One region of the Pseudomonas ogarae genome, then DNA from elsewhere that is predicted to be linked to it. Evidence: riboswitches for the same ligand, from Rfam matches in the RefSeq annotation. Region 1 holds a riboswitch; the other holds the start of a gene.
The links. Region 1 has a riboswitch for cobalamin ahead of HU749_RS11555 (CbtB domain-containing protein). Riboswitches for the same ligand answer to the same signal wherever they lie in the genome.
Positions count from the first base shown of each region.

Region 1 (9,293 bases):
GTCGTCCTGCACGGGGTCTGGCATTCGCCCCCGCCGGCGAACGGGGGCGAATGCCTAGGGCTTTTTTGGCCAGCTCGGCACGTCACGCCGGGCACCGGTCGGCAATGCCCGGGCCGGCAGATCGCCCCACTGGCCCTGGCCTTCGTTGGGTTCAGTGGTTTTTTCCGCGCCGGTCGGCGCCTGGGACGGTGCCGGTGCCGAATGCCCACGGCGCCGGTGCCGCAAGGCAAACTCGGCGACCGCATCGATGTCTTCATCGGCTATCGCGCCGGCCCCGCGCCAGGCGGCATGGGCCCGGGCCGCACGCAGCCAGACCAGGTCGGCGCGCAAGCCATCGACCCCGGCGGCAAAACAGCGCTCGGTGATCTGCGCCAGCGCCGCATCATCCAGGGCAATCCCGGCCAAGCGGTCGCGCGCCTGCTGGCAACGGTCACGCAACTGCTGCTGGGCCGTCTCCCACGCCGCGCAGAACGCCAGCGGATCACTGTCGAAATCCAGCCGTCGCCGGATGATCTGGCCGCGCTCAGCCGGTGCGGTGTGACCGTCGAGGGCGACGTTCAGGCCGAAACGGTCGAGCAACTGCGGGCGCAACTCACCCTCCTCCGGGTTCATGGTGCCGATCAGCACAAAGCGCGCCGGATGCCGATGGGAAATGCCGTCGCGCTCGATCAGGTTGATACCGCTGGCGGCCACATCGAGCAGCAAGTCCACCAGGTGATCGGGCAGCAGGTTCACTTCATCGACGTACAGCACGCCACCGTCGGCCTTGGCCAACACGCCGGGAGAAAACTGCGCGCGCCCTTCCCCCAGCGCTGCGTCCAGGTCCAGGGTACCCACCAGCCGCTCTTCGGTAGCACCGAGGGGCAAGGTGACGAACTGACCGCTGGCCAGCAGGTCCGCCAGGCCCCGGGCCAACGTGGACTTGGCCATGCCCCGCGGCCCTTCGATCAGCACACCGCCGATTTTCGGATCGATCGCGGCCAGGCACAGGGCCAGTTTCAGATCATCGGCGCCGACCACGGCGCAGAGCGGGAAATGGGGGGTGTGGGTCATGTTGAATGTCTCATGCATGTGAGAGAGTCCCTGTGGCGAGGGAGCTTGCTCCCGCTGGGCTGCGCAGCAGACCCGAATCTGGCACCTCGGTGTGACAGATGGATTGAGCCAGGGCTTTTGGGGTTGCTTCGCAACCCAGCGGGAGCAAGCTCCCTCGCCACAAAGGCATGTCAGCCATCTTCTTCTATGTCCAACAACAAATTTTCCAACGCCTCGCGATACTCGCCTGGATCCTGCCACATCCCCCGCTGCTGCGCTTCGAGCATGCGCTCGGTCATGTCCCGCAGGGCGTCGGGGTTGTGCTCGCGGACGAAATCCCGGGTGTCCGGGTCGAGCAGGTAGGCATCGGCCAGCAAGGCGTACTGGTGATCGTCGATCAACCGGGTGGTGGCGTCGAAGGCAAACAGGTTGTCCACCGTCGCCGCCAGTTCGAACGCGCCTTTATAGCCGTGACGCTTCACGCCGTCGATCCACTTCGGGTTCGCTGCGCGGGAACGGATGACGCGGTTGAGCTCTTCTTTCAGGGTGCGGATCCTGGGCAAGTCTGGCTGGCTGTGATCGCCATGGTAACTGGCCGCCGCATCACCACTGAGGGTCTCGACCGCCGCCAGCATACCGCCCTGGAACTGGTAGTAATCGTTGGAATCGAGCAGGTCGTGCTCGCGGTTGTCCTGGTTCTGCAACACCGCCTGCACCTGGCTCAAGCGCCGGGAGAACTGCTCCCGGGCGGCCGTGCCTTCATCGCTGGCGCCGTAGGCGTAACCGCCCCAGTTCAGGTACACCTCGGCCAGATCCTCGCGGCTCTGCCACAAGCGCCCGTCAATCGCGCCCTGCACGCCCGCGCCATAGGCACCGGGCTTGGCGCCGAAGATCCGCCAGCCGGCCTGGCGCGCCGCGGCTTCCGGCTCAAGACCCGATGCCAGCAGGGCTTCGCGTTCGCCACGCACCTTGGCCGCCAAGGGGTTCATGTCGTCCGGCTCATCGAGTGCGGCGACGGCCTGCACGGCGGCATCGAACAGGCGAATCAGGTTGGCAAAGGCGTCACGGAAGAAGCCGGACACGCGCAGCGTGACATCGACCCGAGGCCGGTCCAGCAGGCTCAGCGGCAGGATCTCGAAGTCATCGACCCGCTGGCTACCCGTGGCCCACACCGGGCGCACGCCCATCAGCGCCATGGCCTGGGCGATGTCGTCACCGCCGGTGCGCATGGTGGCCGTGCCCCACACCGAGAGGCCGAGTTGGCGCAGGTGGTCTCCGTGATCCTGCAAGTGCCGCTCAAGGATCAGGTTCGCCGATTGGAAACCGATGCGCCACGCCGTGGTGGTGGGCAGGTTGCGCACGTCCACCGAGAAGAAGTTGCGACCGGTGGGCAACACATCGAGGCGCCCGCGACTCGGTGCGCCGCTGGGGCCGGCCGGCACGAAGCGCCCGCTCAAGGCATCGAGCAGGCCGCGCATTTCCGCCGAGCCGCAAGCGTCCAGGCGCGGGGCTACGACGGATCGCAGGTTTTCAATGATGCTGCCCACCAGCTCCCAGCCCGGCGCGTCGAGCTGCTCCACCGCACCGTCCAGCGCCTGCTCGATCAACTGCACAGCGAACAGCTCCAGGCGCTCGCGGGTATCGCCGGCGGTGCGCCAAGGCTCGGCGCTGACCTGACGCAACGCCTCGGGACAGTCACCGGTCCAGGGCTCGGCCAAGGCACAGTCCAGCGGATCGAAACCCAGCCCGAACGCCTTGGCCAGCGCCCGCAGCAGACTCGACTGCGCGCCCTTGCCGTCGCCCCGGGGAATGCGCAGCAACGCCAGCAAGGTGTCGATGCGCAGCCGTCCGCTGGGCGACTCGCCAAAGATGTGCAGGCCGTCGCGGATCTGCGACTCCTTCAAGTCGCACAGGTAAGTGTCCAGGCGTGGCAGCCAGATCGCCGCGTCGACGTCGCTGTCCAGGGATGCATCGAGTTGCAGTTCGCGGTCGATGTGCGTCTCGCGCACCAGGTTGAGGATGTCCCGTTGCAGCTCCCGGGCACGGCGCGGATCGAGCAATTGCGCCTCGTAGTACTCGTCCGCCAGCAGCTCGAGGTTACGCAGCGGCCCATAGGTTTCGGCCCGGGTCAGGGGCGGCATCAAGTGGTCGATGATCACCGCCTGGGTGCGACGCTTGGCCTGGGCGCCCTCACCCGGGTCGTTGACGATGAACGGATAGATATTCGGCAGCGGCCCCAACAGCACGTCCGGCCAGCAGTTTTCCGACAGCCCGACGCCCTTGCCCGGTAGCCATTCGAGGTTGCCGTGCTTGCCGACGTGGATCACTCCATGGACGCCGTAGGTGTGGCGCAACCAGAAATAAAACGCCAGGTAACCGTGGGGCGGCACCAGGTCCGGGTCATGGTACACCGCGCTCGGATCGCCCTGATAACCCCGCGCCGGCTGGATGCCGACGAACGTCAGGCCCAGCCGAAGGCCGGCGACCATCAGGCGCCCCTCGCGGCACATCGGGTCCTGCTCGGGCGAGCCCCAGCGCGCCAGCACCGCTTGGCGATTGGCTTCGGGCAGTGCGTCGAACAAGGCCTGGTACTCGGCAAGGGCCAGGCTCTGGTGACAGGGACGCAAGTCGAGGCTGTCGAGGTCGTTACTGACCCCGCCGAGCAATTGCTGGATCAACGCAGTGCCGCTCACCGGCAGCTCAGCCGACAATGGATAGCCCTCGACCTGTAGGGCCCGGAGGATATTCAACGCCGCTGCCGGGGTGTCCAGGCCGACGCCATTACCGATGCGACCGTCGCGGGTCGGGTAGTTGGCGAGGATCAGCGCCACACGCTTCTGGGCATTGGGCAAGCGCGCCAGGGTGGTCCAGCGTCGGGCCAGTTCGGCGACAAAATCCATGCGCTCGGGCGCGGCCCGGTAGCAGACCACGTCGCTCTGGCTGCGCTCGCTGCGCCAGGCCAGGTCCTTGAAACTGATCGGGCGGCTGATGATCCGTCCGTCCAGTTCCGGCAAGGCAATGTGCATCGCCAGGTCCCGCGGTCCCAGGCCCTGCTCGCTGGCACGCCAGCCGGGTTCGTTGTCCTGGGCGCAGATCGCCTGGATCACCGGGATGTTGCGGCGAAACGGTCGCAAGTGCGGAGCTTCGGGGCTGGATTGAGCGAAGCCGGTGGTGTTGAGGATCACGCCCGCCTGCACCTCGTCCAGCCAGTCCTCAACAAGTGCGAGGCAACCAGGCTCCTTGAGGCTTGCCACGGCAATCGGCAGCGGATTGAGCCCCGCCGCTTGCAGGCGCTGGCAGAACACGTCGATGAACGCGGTGTTCGCCGCTTGCAGGTGGGAGCGATAAAACAGCACCGCCGCCACCGGTTGCCCGGCGCTCCAGTCGGTTTGCCAGTCGTCGAGGCTGGCGCTGGTTTTCGCCGGGTGATAGATGGCCGTGCGTGGCAAGGCCTGCGGCTCGGCCCACGGATAATCGCGGCCGAACCATTGGCTGCCGAGGTTGTAAAACAGGTCCAGGGCATTGCCCAGCCCGCCCTGGCGCAAGAACTGCCAGAGCCGGTCGCGATCTTCGCAGGGCACGTTGCTCAGGTCACTGAGTTCCGGGTCCGGACGATCATCCCCCGGCACCAGGATCAGCTTCACCCCGCGCCCGGCCAGTTCCATCAGGCGCTCGATGCCGTAGCGCCAATAGCCGATGCCGCCGTGCAGCGACAACAGGATGACCTTGGCGTGACGCAGCACGTCTTCGAAGTACAGATCCACCGAGGCGTGGTTCTGCACCTGCATCGGGTTGGCGAGGCGAAACTGCGGATAATCGCCCGGCAACTGCTTCGCCGCTTCGGCCAACAGCGCCAGGCTGGAGTCGCCGCTGCACAGGATCACCAGTTCGGCGGGGGTTTGCCCCAGGTCGGCGATGTTGTCATCCGACACGAAACCGCCGGGCTGGGTCCTGAGCAGGTGCATGGCTTAGGCGCCGAGGGCGGCGCGCAACTGCGCTTCGAGCAGCGCGGCGTCAAGCGCCTGGCCGATCAGCACCAGACGGGTGACCCGCGCTTCCTCGGCGCCCCACTGGCGGTCGAAATGCTTGTCGAACCGCGTCCCGACGCCCTGGATCAACAGGCGCATCGGCTTGTTCGGAATCGCAGCGAAACCCTTGACTCGCAGTACGCCGTGCTGGACCACCAGTTGCGTCAATGCGTCGAGCAACAGGCTTTCGTCAGCTTGGGGCAGTTCGATGGAAATGGAATCGAAGGCGTCATGATCGTGGTCATCATCGTCGCCATCGTGGTGATGGTCGTGATGGCTGTGGCGGCCGTCGATGTGTTCTTCGGAACCGGCGCCCAGGCCGATCAGTACGTCCAGCGGCAGGCGACCGCTGCTGGCTTCGATGACCTTGACCGCCGGCGGCAGCTCTTCGGCGACTTCCAGGCGAACTTTGGCCAGGTCTTCAGGGCTGATCAGGTCAGCCTTGTTGAGGATCACCAGGTCGGCGCTTGCCAGTTGGTCGGCGAACAGTTCGTGCAGCGGCGATTCGTGGTCCAGGTTCGGGTCGAGTTTGCGCTGGGCATCGACCTGGTCGGGGAACGCGGCAAAGGTACCGGCGGCCACGGCCGGGCTGTCGACCACGGTGATGACCGCATCGACGGTGCAGGCGCTGCGGATTTCCGGCCATTGGAAGGCCTGGACCAGCGGCTTGGGCAGGGCCAGGCCGGAGGTTTCGATGAGGATGTGGTCGAGGTCGCCACGCCGGGCCACCAGTTCGCGCATTACCGGGAAGAACTCTTCCTGCACCGTGCAGCACAGGCAGCCGTTGGCCAGTTCATAGACGCGGCCGCTGGCTTCTTCTTCGGTGCAGCCGATAGAGCACTGCTTGAGGATCTCGCCGTCGATGCCCAGCTCGCCGAATTCGTTGACGATCACGGCGATACGACGGCCCTGGGCGTTGTCGAGCATGTGCCGCAGCAGAGTGGTTTTACCCGAGCCGAGGAAGCCGGTGACGATGGTGACGGGGAGTTTGGCCAGTGTTTTCATCGGATGCCCTTTGGCAAGGTGGCGGGCAAACGGGACGACAACCGCTGGCACAGGCGCGCGCGGAAGATTTCGCCACCGGATCACCCCGCCCGGTTGTAGTGAGAATCTGTCTCGAGGCAGGTCTCCTGGCTGACGGCGGGCCAATCTTTCGACTGGCAATTGCTGCGCCTTCCCGTGCGCCCGTTTAAAAGGGCATGCACAGTGGCCTTGCAGAAACAGCACCGTTCACAGTTGCGGGGGCAGCCGCGGCTTGGACCGCGTTCCCTTCTTAGCTCCGGCACGTGCCGAAGAACCTCGAAGGCGCAAGGCTACGCAGGGTGTGGGGGCGGGTCAATCTCCGCAAGTAATATGCAGGACGCCGCGCCCCTTGTGCATTGACGCCCCGCCCCCGCCCATGCTCTCCTGTGCGCCTAGTTACGGGTGCCCTTCACAGGGTGAAACGGGAAACCGGTGAATCGTGTGCTTTACTCCAAAGCCACGTCAGTCCGGTGCTGCCCCCGCAACGGTAAGCGAGCGAAGCGTCTGAACCACTGTGTATGCCCTGCTACAAAAAGGGCGCATGGGAAGGTGACGCTTGCAGGCCAGGCGCAAGCCCGGCCCCTCGCGAGCCCGGAGACCGGCCCATGACTCATGCATCAACAAACCCGCGGTGGGCGGGCGCTGTTCGAACCTTGGCGGGCTTTCGCCCGGGGTCTCATCGCGCTCGAATGCCCACTGAACAAGAACAGAGGGAAGCGCCATGTCGACCATCAGCAGCACCGCCCGCACCGCCAGCAGCACCACCACCCTGAGCCAACGCCTGAGCGCCGCGATCCTTGCTTCGATCCTGGGCGCAGGGCTGGTCTATTTCGCCGGTTTCTCCCACATCGAAGCGGTGCACAACGCCGCCCACGATACCCGCCACAGCGCCGCTTTCCCGTGCCATTGAGAACTGACGACATGATCAAGCGTATCGCGCAGACCGCTGGTTTCAGCGGCTTGCTGGCCGCCCTGCTGCTGACCCTGCTGCAAAGTTTCTGGGTATCGCCGCTGATTCTCCAGGCGGAAACCTTCGAGAAGGCCCCAGCGACCGAGGTCCATGAACACGCCGACGGGGCGGCTCATACCCATGATGCCGAGGCCTGGGAGCCGGAAGACGGTTGGCAGCGCGTGCTGTCTACCACGGGCGGCAACCTGGTGGTCGCCGTGGGTTTTGCCCTGATGCTGGCGGGCCTGTACACCTTGCGCGCACCGACTCGCACGTCCCAAGGCCTGCTCTGGGGCCTGGCCGGCTATGCCACGTTCGTCCTGGCGCCAACCCTCGGCCTGCCGCCGGAACTGCCTGGCACCGCAGCGGCCGACCTGGCCCAACGACAGATGTGGTGGATCGGCACCGCGGCTTCCACGGCGGTGGGTATTGCCTTGATCGCCTTCGGCCGGCATTGGCTGCTCAAGGTACTGGGCGTGGCGACGTTGCTGGTGCCCCATGTCATCGGCGCACCGCAGCCCGAAGTCCACTCGATGCTGGCGCCCGAAGCGCTGGAGAGTCAGTTCAAGATCGCCTCGCAGCTGACCAACGTCGCGTTCTGGCTGGCCCTTGGCCTGATCAGCGCCTGGCTGTTTCGCCGTGACGGCCAAGCCCACCACGAGGCATGAGCGCCGAGCCGATCCTGGTGATCGGCCTGGGCTGCCAGCGTGGTTGCCCGGCCAGCACGCTGCGGGCCTTGCTCGACCAGACGCTGCTGGCCCACGGCATCGAACTTCATCGGGTACGGGCCCTGGCCAGTATCGACCTCAAGCGTGACGAGCCCGGGCTGCTGGAGCTGGCCGGGCAACTGGCCCTGCCGCTGACCTGCTTCAGTGCCGAACAGTTAGCCGATTACGCGCAACGGCTCAGTCACCGCTCCGAGATCGCCTTCGAGCGAACCGGTTGCTACGGCATCGCCGAGAGCGCCGCCCTGGCCTTGGCGGACCAGTTGGGCACGATGCCCGCGACGCTGCTGATTCCTCGCCAGAAAGGCCCCAAGTGCACGTTGGCATTGGCGGTCGTGGCGTAAATCCCGATAATCGGCGCCCAGGATCATGAGCGATCTTCATCTGGGCGACGCTCACCCACCTTCCACAGGAGCCGGTCATGACCGTGTACTTCATCGGCGCCGGCCCCGGCGACCCGGATCTCATCACCGTCAAAGGCCAGCGACTGATCCGCCACTGCGCGGTGATCATTTACGCCGGCTCGCTGGTGCCAACCGCCGTCCTTGAAGGCCATTGTGCCGAACAGGTGATCAACAGCGCCGAGCTGCATCTGGAACAGATCATCGAATTGATCAAGAGCGCCCATCTCAAGGGCCAGGACGTGGCCCGGGTGCATTCCGGCGACCCGAGCCTGTACGGTGCCATTGGCGAGCAGATTCGTTGCCTGCGGGAACTGGACATCCCTTTCGAAATCATCCCGGGGGTGACCGCGACCTCAGCCTGCGCCGCCCTGCTGGGTGCCGAACTGACCTTGCCGGACATTTCCCAAAGCCTGATCCTCACCCGCTACGCCGACAAAAGCCCAATGCCTGCCGGGGAAGAACTGGGCAGCCTGGCGCAGCACGGGGCGACCATGGCGATACACCTGGGGGTCAATCATCTGGAAAAAATCGTCGACGAACTGCGACCCCATTACGGCGCCGATTGCCCGATTGCGGTGATCCACCGGGCGACGTGGCCGGATCAGGATTGGGTGATGGGGACGCTGGACGATATCGCGGCAAAGGTACAAGCCAAGGGCTTTCGCCGCACGGCGCTGATTCTGGTGGGGCGTGTGTTGGGCAACGATGTGTTCAGCGAGTCTTCGCTGTACCGCGCCGGGCATGCGCATCTCTACAGGCCCTGACTCGCCAGAGAATCCACCTGGATTCCCCTGTGGGAGCGAACCTGTGGGAGCAAGGCTTGCCCGCGAAGGCGTCGCCTCGGTCTATCAGCCACACCGAGATGTTTGCATCGCGGGCAAGCCTTGCTCCCACAAGCTCGCTCCCACAGGTTACGAGCTGATCGCAAGATGGTATCGCCACAATCAGTAGTAGGCGTTTTCTTTCTGCGTGTGGTCGGTCACGTCGCGTACGCCCTTGAGCTCCGGAATGCGCTCGAGCAAGGTCCGCTCGATGCCTTCCTTCAAGGTCACGTCAGCCTGGCCGCAGCCCTGGCAGCCGCCGCCGAACTGGAGCACGGCGATGCCGTCTTCCACCACGTCGATCAGCGAAA
Region 1 is NZ_CP077086.1:2,591,599-2,600,891, reverse strand. It holds gene HU749_RS11570 (magnesium chelatase ATPase subunit I) at 55-1,053, opposite strand; gene cobN (cobaltochelatase subunit CobN) at 1,224-4,997, opposite strand; gene cobW (cobalamin biosynthesis protein CobW) at 5,001-6,065, opposite strand; cobalamin riboswitch at 6,164-6,377, opposite strand; cobalamin riboswitch at 6,467-6,704, shown strand; gene HU749_RS11555 (CbtB domain-containing protein) at 6,805-6,993, shown strand; gene HU749_RS11550 (CbtA family protein) at 7,005-7,700, shown strand; gene HU749_RS11545 (cobalamin biosynthesis protein) at 7,697-8,101, shown strand; gene cobM (precorrin-4 C(11)-methyltransferase) at 8,179-8,925, shown strand; gene nfuA (Fe-S biogenesis protein NfuA) at 9,106-9,293, opposite strand, start outside.

Region 2 (9,293 bases), 2.5 Mb from region 1:
GCTCAGCGCCGGCGTGACGTCCATGAAGGCTTCATCCACCACCAGCCAGCCACCGCGCTGGGCCAGGCGCGCATGCCAGTCCAGCAAGCGCTCGGGCGTCAGGCTCAGGCCCGTGGGATTGTTCGGATTGACCACCACCAGCACGTCGAGGCTGTCGAGAAAGAAATCCACCTCCGACTCCAGCACTTCGCGCACGATGTAGCCGCTGCGGCGCCAGGCTTCGGCGTGCTCGGCATAACACGGCGACAAGACGCCGACCTTGCCGGCCCGACGCAGGCGCGGCAACAGCTGGATAGCCATCTGCGAACCGGCCACCGGTAGCACATTCAGCGCGCCGTAATAATCGCAGGCGGCCTGTTCCAAGCCGTCATCGGTTTCCGGCAGGCGCGCCCAGGCCCGCAGGGGAATCGCCGGGACCTCGAACGGCCAAGGCGCGAGGCCGCTGGACAAGTCGAGCCAATCCGCTTCGGCAATGCCGTATTGCCGGGCTGCGTTGCGCAAGCGACCACCGTGCTCAAGCATAAAACTCAGCTCCCAGGCAGAGAATCAGCAGCCATAACCATACGCCGCGCTGGACCAATTGCCAGCCGCGATCAATGGCGTCGGCACTCGCCGGCACGCCTTCGCCCAACACTGGACGTTGATGCAGTTCGCCGTGATAAACCGCCGCCCCGCCCAGCTCGACACCCAGCGCTCCGGCACCGGCGGCCATCACTGGTCCGGCGTTGGGGCTGTCCCAGGTCGGACCCTGGGTGCGCCAGCACTTGAGCGCCAGGCGGGTTTTACCGAGCAGCGCGTAGGTCAATGCCACCAGGCGCGCCGGAATGTAGTTGAGCACATCGTCGATTTTTGCCGCCGCCCAACCGAAGCGCTCGAAACGTTCGTTGCGATAGCCCCACATGGCGTCGAGGGTATTGCTCAGGCGGTACAACACCACCCCGGGCGCACCGGCCACGGCGAACCAGAACAACGCGGCGAACACCGCGTCGCTGCCATTTTCCAACACCGATTCGGTGGCGGCGCGGGCCACGGCGGTTTCATCCAGTTCAGCCGTTTCGCGGCTGACCAGATAGCCGACACGCTTGCGCGCCTCGTCCAGATCACCACTGCGCAACGCCCGCGCCACCGGCTCGACATGTTCACCGAGGCTGCGCAGGCCGAGGGCACAGTACAGAGCCAGGATCTCCACCAACCAGCCCACCATCGGCGCCCACGAAAGGGCCGTGGCGAGCAAGGTCAACGGCACCACGGCGATGATCCATGCCGTCACCCCATGGCTGCGCCAACCGCGTCCGCCGGAATTGAAGCGTTGTTCGATGCGATCGGCAAAATCGCCGAACGCCACCAGCGGATGCCAGCGCCGGGGCTCGCCCAGCAGCGCATCCAGCGCCACTGCGGCAGCACTGAGCAAGGCCACACTCATGGGCTCACTCCCCAATGGTTTTCATACAGCAGTTCATTGAGCGGACGCGGTTGCGCCCACCCTTCCAGGGCGAGCATCGGCGCCGGGTAAAAACCCTCGACCGGGCCCAGGCAGAGGATCGCCAGCGGCTTGGCCCCCGCGGGCAGGCCCAGCAGGTCGGCCAGGGCCAGGGGCTCGAACAACGACACCCAGCCCATCCCCAACCCTTCGGCACGGGAGGCCAGCCACAGGTTCTGGATTGCGCAGGACAGCGAGGCCAGGTCCATTTCCGGCAAGGTCCGCCGACCGAAGATGTGCCGCTCGCGATCCTCCATCAACGCCGCCACCAGCACTTCGGCGCAGTCGTCTATGCCTTCAACCTTGAGCTTCATGAATTCATCGCTGCGCTCGCCCAGGGCCTCGGCGGTGCGAATGCGCTCTTGCTCCACCAATTCGCGGATCTGCCCACGCAAAGCGCGGTCACTGATGCGGATGAATCGCCACGGTTGCATCAGGCCGACGCTGGGGGCCTGGTGCGCGGCTTCCAGCAGGCGGCGCAGCAAGGCCGGCTCGACCGTGCCATCGGTGAAGTGACGCATGTCGCGGCGCTCGGCGATGGCGCGGTAGATGGCGTCGCGTTCGGCCTGGGAGAAAGCGGTGTCGGTCATGGCCTCTTCGCGAGCAAGCTCGCTCCCACATTGGCTAGCGTTGCACTTGAGATCACCGGGTCCCCTGTGGGAGCGAGCGTGCTCGCGATAGCGGCCTCAAGGTCAGGCGCAAACAACGCGGCAATTGCTCCGGGATTGGACGGAAAATAGAAGTGCACATAGGACGCCGTCATCCGCCCCTGCCGGAACACCGCTTCCGCCCCACGCCCGCCGTTGGGGCTATGGCCACGGGCAATCGGTTCAAGTTCGGTGCTGGTCAGCGAATGATGATAGGTATGCCCACGCAAGGTGCCTTCCGGCAAGTCCACCGATTGCAGCGCCAGGGCCGCCAGGCGCTTTTGCATCTGCGCATCGCCGGCCAGCAAACCCAGCAGTTCGGCGCGCACGCCTTCGACATCGGTCAATGAGTCCAGCAGATACAACATGCCGCCGCATTCGGCGAGCAACGGTTTGTCGGCGGCCTGGTGAGCACGGATCGCGGCGAGCATCGGCGCGTTCCGAGCCAGTGCAACGTGGTGCAGCTCCGGATAACCGCCAGGCAAATAAAGGCTGTCCGCCTCGGGCAGTTCGCTGTCATGAATCGGCGAAAAGAAACACAACTGCGCGCCCATGGCCCGCAGCAGATCAAGGCTGGCGCCATAGGTGAAGGCAAACGCTTCGTCACGGGCCACAGCGATGCGCACCCCGGCGAGCCACGGCTCAACAGCGATCACCTCAGGCGCGGCGAATGCCACCGCTGGCGGCAACGCCACTTCGCAACTGCCGGCCAGGGCCTCGGCGGCAGCGTCGAGGCGCGCGTCCAAGTCGTTCAACTCGCTGGCCTGGACCAACCCGAGATGACGGCTGGGCAATTCGATGCCGGTTTCCCGGGACAGCGCGCCGTACCAGCGCAGGCCTTCGGTCAGGCTGCCTTCGAGCAATTGCGCGTGGCGCAAGGTGCCGACCCGGTTGGCCAAGACCCCGGCGAACGGCAGGTCGGGTTGATAACGGGCCAGGCCCAGGGCCAGGGCGCCGAAAGTCTGGGCCATGGCCGTGCCGTCGATCACCGCCAGCACCGGCACGCCAAAATGCCGTGCCAGGTCGGCGCTCGACGGGGTGCCGTCGAACAGCCCCATCACCCCTTCGATCAGGATCAGGTCCGCTTCAGCGGCGGCTTCCCACAACAGCCGGCGACTTTCCTGCTCACCGACCATCCACATGTCCAATTGATAGACCGGCGCGCCGCTGGCCCGCTCGAGGATCATCGGATCGAGAAAGTCCGGGCCGCATTTGAATACGCGCACCTTGCGTCCCTGGTTGCGATGCAACCGGGCCAGCGCCGCAGTGACGGTGGTCTTGCCCTGGCCCGAGGCCGGCGCGGCGATCAGCACCGCCGGACAATGGCGGCTGGTCATGGCGGGATCGCTCACAGTTCGACGCCTTTCTGCGCCTTGATACCCGCCTGGAACGCATGCTTGATCATGCCCATTTCAGTCACGGTGTCGGCCAGTTCGATCATCTCGGGCTTGGCACCGCGACCAGTCACGACCACGTGCTGCATCGGTGGACGTGCCTGCAGATCGCTCAGCACCTGATCGAGGTCGAGGTAACCGTGCTTGAGGGCAATGTTCAACTCGTCGAGCACCACCAGGCCGATGGACGGATCGCTGAGCAACTGGCGCGAGACCGCCCAGGCGGCTTCGGCGGCGGCGATGTCACGCTGGCGATCCTGGGTTTCCCAGGTGAAGCCTTCGCCCATGACGTGAAAGCGCACCTGCTCCGGGAAGCGGCGGAAGAACAGTTCTTCACCGGTGCTGTTACGCCCCTTGATGAACTGCACCACGCCGCATTGCATGCCGTGGCCCATGGACCGCGCAAGCATGCCGAACGCCGAGCTGCTCTTGCCCTTGCCGTTGCCCGTCAGCACCAGCAGCAAGCCGCATTCATTCGGCGAGTTGGCGATGCGCTCGTCGATCACGGCTTTCTTGCGCAGCATGCGCGCCAGGTGGCGTTCGTCGCGATCAGACGTGTCGGTGATGAGGGAGTCGGTCATGGGAAGCCTCCGTTTGGGATTGGATAACGGCGGGCGGGCACAAAAAAAGACGGCAACAAGCCTGGCATCGCCCACCGTGATGCCGTTGGATGAATCAGGCCGGTCTCCGGGCTCATGAGCGGCGTGGTGCCTGGCTGCGCGCCTTCCCATGTCATGCGACACAGTGGTGAGTGGCCTGTGTGGCCACAAAGCGCAGCGTTGACTCATTTACCGTTGCGGGGGCAGCGCCGGGTTCGTATGCACTCACCGGCTTCCCTGTTTCACTCTGTCGACCGCAGCCACAGAGCACCTGAAACAAGCGGCGAAGGTTAGAGGGTTGGGGGTGGAGCGTCAATTAAAGCCGCCTGTCGGGGCAATCATTGGCGCCGATCAATAAAATGACGCCAATCTTGTGTGATTCTGCGGCAAGTGATATCAAAGCGACATTACGACCCGATATCACAAGAACAAGAGGGCAAAGCATGCAAGGCATGATCATCAGCAATCCAAAATTGGAATTCCTGCGCCCGATGCTGGAACGCTGGTTTGACTGTATCGACCGCTACAATGCGGTGCGTGGCGATAACGACACGCCTTATTGGTTCGACGAAAAAGCCAACCTCGGCTTGCTGTCGGCTGCCGCCTGGATGGCCGAGATGGTCACGCTGCAGAACGCGCCGACCCGCAAGCAGAATGAAGAAGGCGAACGCAACGTCAGCGCCGACCTGTTGATCGCCAGCACCGAGGAGCGCGCCTTCATCCAGGCCACCCAGCGCTGGCCCAAGGTCAACAATCTGAATCTGACCCAGCCGCTACTGGAAGCCACCAGCGATGCCAAGCGCATCAGCTATGCCAGCGACCTGAAGCTGGGCTGCCTGTTCGTCTCGCCGCAAAAAGCCCAGCAAAGCGCCACGCCCGAAGAATTGCAGGACATGATCGACGACCTGCAGAAGGAAAACACCTGCGCCGTGGCCTGGTACTTCCCTTACGCCTACCGCAAGTTGCGCAACGAAGCCGGTCACTACCACCCGGGCATCGCCGTGCTGTTCAAACAGGCCCATGGTTGATTCTGCGCAAGGAACTGTGAGAGCCAAGCTTGGCTCTCACAGGAAGTTTGTTTGGCTAGCTGACAGGCCTACCCGCGGTTGAACCATCGCGCGTCTACGCTCCTCTATGAATAACTACATGCATTCATAGGGAAGCCAGCATGCTCAAGCCCGCCCATCTTTTGATCGTCACCCTTGCCGCAGGACTTGTCGCTTGTGGCGAGTCTTCCACCTTGCAAGTGTCCGACGGCACCGGCCCAGCGCCGAAACTGCCTGAACCGAACAAGACCCTGATCCCTACCGTCAACATCGCCGAGGCCATCGGCTGGCCGCAAGGCGCCAAGCCAACCCCGGCCCCGGGCCTGCAAGTGGGCGCGTTCGCTGAAGGACTGGACCATCCACGCTGGCTCTATGTGCTGCCCAATGGCGATGTGCTGGTGGCCGAAACCAACGCCCCGCCCAAGCCGGACGACGCCAAGGGCATCCGTGGCTGGGTGATGAAAAAAGTCATGGGCCGCGCCGGTGCCGGTGTGCCCAGCCCGAATCGCATCACCCTGTTGCGCGACGCCAATCACGACGGCATCGCCGAAACCCGTACGGTGTTCCTGGAAAACCTCAACTCGCCATTCGGCATGACCCTGGTCGGCAATGACCTGTACGTGGCCGATACCGATCGACTGATCCGCTTCCCCTACCAGGAGGGTGATACGCAAATCCAGGCGCAGCCGACCAAGGTCGTTGATCTGCCCGGGGGCACACTCAACCACCACTGGACCAAAAACGTGATTGCCAGCCGCGACGGCAGCAAGCTGTACGTCACCACCGGTTCGAACAGCAACGTCGCGGAAAACGGCATGGAGGCCGAAGAAGGTCGCGCCGCCATCTGGGAAGTGGACCGTGCCAGCGGCAATCACCGCATTTTCGCCTCAGGCCTGCGCAACCCCAACGGCTTGGCCTGGGAACCCCGCAGCGGCGCGCTCTGGACAGCGGTGAACGAGCGGGATGAGATCGGCAGCGACCTGGTGCCGGACTACATCACCTCGGTCAAGGACGGTGCCTTTTATGGCTGGCCCTACAGCTACTATGGGCAGAACGTCGATGTCCGGGTCGAACCACAAAACCCGGCCCTGGTGGCCAAGGCCATCGCCCCGGACTACGCCGTCGGCCCCCACACCGCCTCATTGGGCCTGACCTTCGCCGAGGGCAGCAGCTTGCCCGCACCGTTTACCGAAGGGGCTTTCATCGGCCAGCACGGCTCCTGGAACCGCAAGCCCCACAGTGGTTATAAAGTAATTTTCGTACCGTTCAACGGCGGCAAGCCGGTGGGGCAACCCGTGGATGTGCTGACCGGCTTCCTCAACGCCGACGAAAAAGCCCAGGGGCGGCCAGTGGGCGTAGTGATCGACAAGCAGGGTGGGTTGTTGGTGGCCGATGATGTGGGGAACAAGATCTGGCGTGTGTCAGGTAAATAAGGCCGACACACCTTTGTGGCGAGGGGATTTACTTCTGACCTGTGGGAGCAAGACTTGCCCGCGATGAAGGCGATGCGGTCTCTCAGAGATCGAGGCGCCTGTTTCGCGAGCAAGCTTTGCTCCCACAGATCAGGAAAACAACAACTCAGGGGTTACGCGCCAGATGCTCCGGCTGCAGCACACGCTTGGCGCCCAGGTAAGCCCTCTGCCAATAGGCCTTGGACAGGCTATCGAGCTTGACCGTGCCACCCGTGGCCGGCGCGTGGACGAAACGGCCCTCACCGACATAGATCCCGGCATGGCTGACCTGGGAGCCACCGTTGGTGGCGAAGAAAACCAGGTCACCGGTCTGCAACGCGTCCTTACCCACTTCTGGCGCCCGCATGCTGATCATTTCACGCGTGGAACGTGGCAGGGCAATACCGGCGGCGTCTCGGTACACATAACCAATCAAGCCACTGCAATCGAAGCCTGAATCCGGCGTGTTGCCGCCCCAACGATAAGGCGTACCCACCAAACCCAGCGCCCGGAAGAGCACATCTTCGGCGACCGGGGAAAAGGGTTGCGAGGGGGCAAAGACCACCGGAGCCCGCACTGGAACAGGTGGCGGAGTGCGGCTGGCGCACGCACTGAGCAGCGCGGCGAGGAACATGAGTGCGAGGCGGGCCGACGTCGACATATGCAGAACAATCCTGATCTGGATGCGGCTTTTCTGCCGTGGGCATGAAAACAAATCCGCCTGCGGAGTACGCAGGCGGATTGCCATCAAACAATGATCAGGATTCTAGCGGCTATACGGCAAACTTCAAGTAAGACTTTAAGTTTGCCTTACAAACTGTGTGCTTACTTGCGAGCGGTGACCACAGTCGGTGCCATGGCGAGGGCGCGCTTGGCTTCGATGAAGGTCTTGCTCCAGTAGCTGTCGCCCAGGCTGTCGATCCGCACGCCACCGCTGCGGCGGCTGCTGGAATGGATGAACTGGTTGTCGCCCAGGTAGATACCGGCGTGGCTGACGCGACCGCGACGACCGTTGGTGCTGAAGAACAGCAGGTCACCGGGCTCCAACTGGTTACGTGCGACCAGAGGGGCGTTCACGTTGATCATTTCGCGAGTGGAGCGCGGCAGGTTCATGCCGGCCTCTTCGCGGAACAGATAACCAATGAAACCGCTGCAATCGAAGCCGGCCTCAGAGGTACCGCCAAAACGGTAGCGGGTACCGATCAACGACATGCCGCGTTCCAGGATGCTGTCAGCCAGCACTGGAAGCTGGTAAGGCTTGCTGCCGGCGAAGGCAGCGAGTTCTTTGTCGGAGGCCATTTCTTCCTGGAACGCAACGGAGGAAGACTGGGCGGTAACGGTATTCTTGACCTGAGGCTGTTGCTCTTGCTGGGTCACTGGAGAGTGGGCAGCGCAACCAAACAACAGGGTAACGAGTGCGAGAGGCACGAGGGGTGCGAAGCGATTTAGCATGGGCACGACCGTGGCTGAAGTAGTAAAGATGGCGAGACTATGCCTTCTATCAACCTCATTTGCAAATTCAATCGATGCAAATGTGACTTCTCGGTTTTACGTTTACATCTAAGCGCTTAAGCCCATTTTGAACGTCACGTGGCCTGCCGCCCAGCAGGACCGCGGGTTTCGCCGCGCCCAGAGCAGGCCAAGAGCCACTACCCGCAACGGTTCTACCAACCCAAAGTTTCTTTCAAAAAAGGAATAGTCAGCTTGCGCTGGGCCTGGAGTGAGGCCTGGTCAAGGCGTTCGAGCAGTTCAAACAACGCGCTCATGCTGCGGGTACCACGGGTGAGGATGAAATGCCCGACTTCGTCGGTCAGGTGCAGGCCACGCCGAGAAGCGCGCAACTGCAAGGCACGGAGTTTGTCTTCGTCGGACAGCGGGCGCATCTGAAAAATCAGCGCCAGGGTGAGACGGGACTTGAGGTCCGCCAGCTTCACCGGCAACTCCCGTGGCGACGTCGAGGCGGCGATCAGCAAGCGCCGACCACTGTCGCGCAACCGATTGAACAGGTGAAACAGCGCTTCTTCCCAGTCAGCCTTGCCGGCCACGGCCTGGAGATCGTCCAGGCAGACCAGTTCGTACTGTTCGAGGTTATCGAGGATTTCAACACCACGATCGAGCAACTCGGCCAACGGCAGGTACACCGCCGGTTCGCCCAATTGCTCGAACCGCAGGCATGCGGCCTGCAACAGATGCGTGCGCCCTACCCCGTCCTTGCCCCACAGATAGATCAGGCTTTCGGTCCAGCCGGCGTCGGCTTCGCAAAGCCGCTCGACATAGCCGAGTGCAGCGGCATTGGCGCCTGGGTAGTAGTTGATAAAGGTGGCGTCATCACGCAGACGCACACCTAGGGGCAGCTGAATCGGTTTCATGCGGACTGAACAGTTCCCAAGGAACCGTTAGTGGCCTCTGTGTGAAGTGCGCAAAGTTTATACCCGTGGCGCGGACCGCACAATGCGCCGGACCACGAGCAAAATCAAAGGTTTGCAGCGGCAAGGGCACGGAGCGTCAGTTTCCCTGACACCCCGCCTGTTATTTGCCCTATAGGTCGGGGTCTTCGACGCCGCTGTAGATGTCCGAATCCTTGTACAGATCGTGCATATGCCGCACCAGCACCATGATCACCGCCGCCACCGGCAGCGCCAGCAGGATCCCGGTGAAGCCGAACAATTCGCCCCC
Region 2 is NZ_CP077086.1:5,118,918-5,128,210, forward strand. It holds gene cobD (threonine-phosphate decarboxylase CobD) at 1-522, opposite strand, end outside; gene cbiB (adenosylcobinamide-phosphate synthase CbiB) at 515-1,423, opposite strand; gene bluB (5,6-dimethylbenzimidazole synthase) at 1,420-2,070, opposite strand; gene HU749_RS22440 (cobyrinic acid a,c-diamide synthase CobB) at 2,067-3,464, opposite strand; gene cobO (cob(I)yrinic acid a,c-diamide adenosyltransferase) at 3,476-4,102, opposite strand; cobalamin riboswitch at 4,183-4,410, opposite strand; gene HU749_RS22450 (hypothetical protein) at 4,564-5,148, shown strand; gene HU749_RS22455 (PQQ-dependent sugar dehydrogenase) at 5,289-6,599, shown strand; gene HU749_RS22460 (C40 family peptidase) at 6,745-7,278, opposite strand; gene HU749_RS22465 (C40 family peptidase) at 7,443-8,069, opposite strand; gene hda (DnaA regulatory inactivator Hda) at 8,282-8,986, opposite strand; gene HU749_RS22475 (AI-2E family transporter) at 9,156-9,293, opposite strand, start outside.
Region 2: another riboswitch for cobalamin. It lies ahead of cobO (cob(I)yrinic acid a,c-diamide adenosyltransferase); the one in region 1 lies ahead of HU749_RS11555 (CbtB domain-containing protein).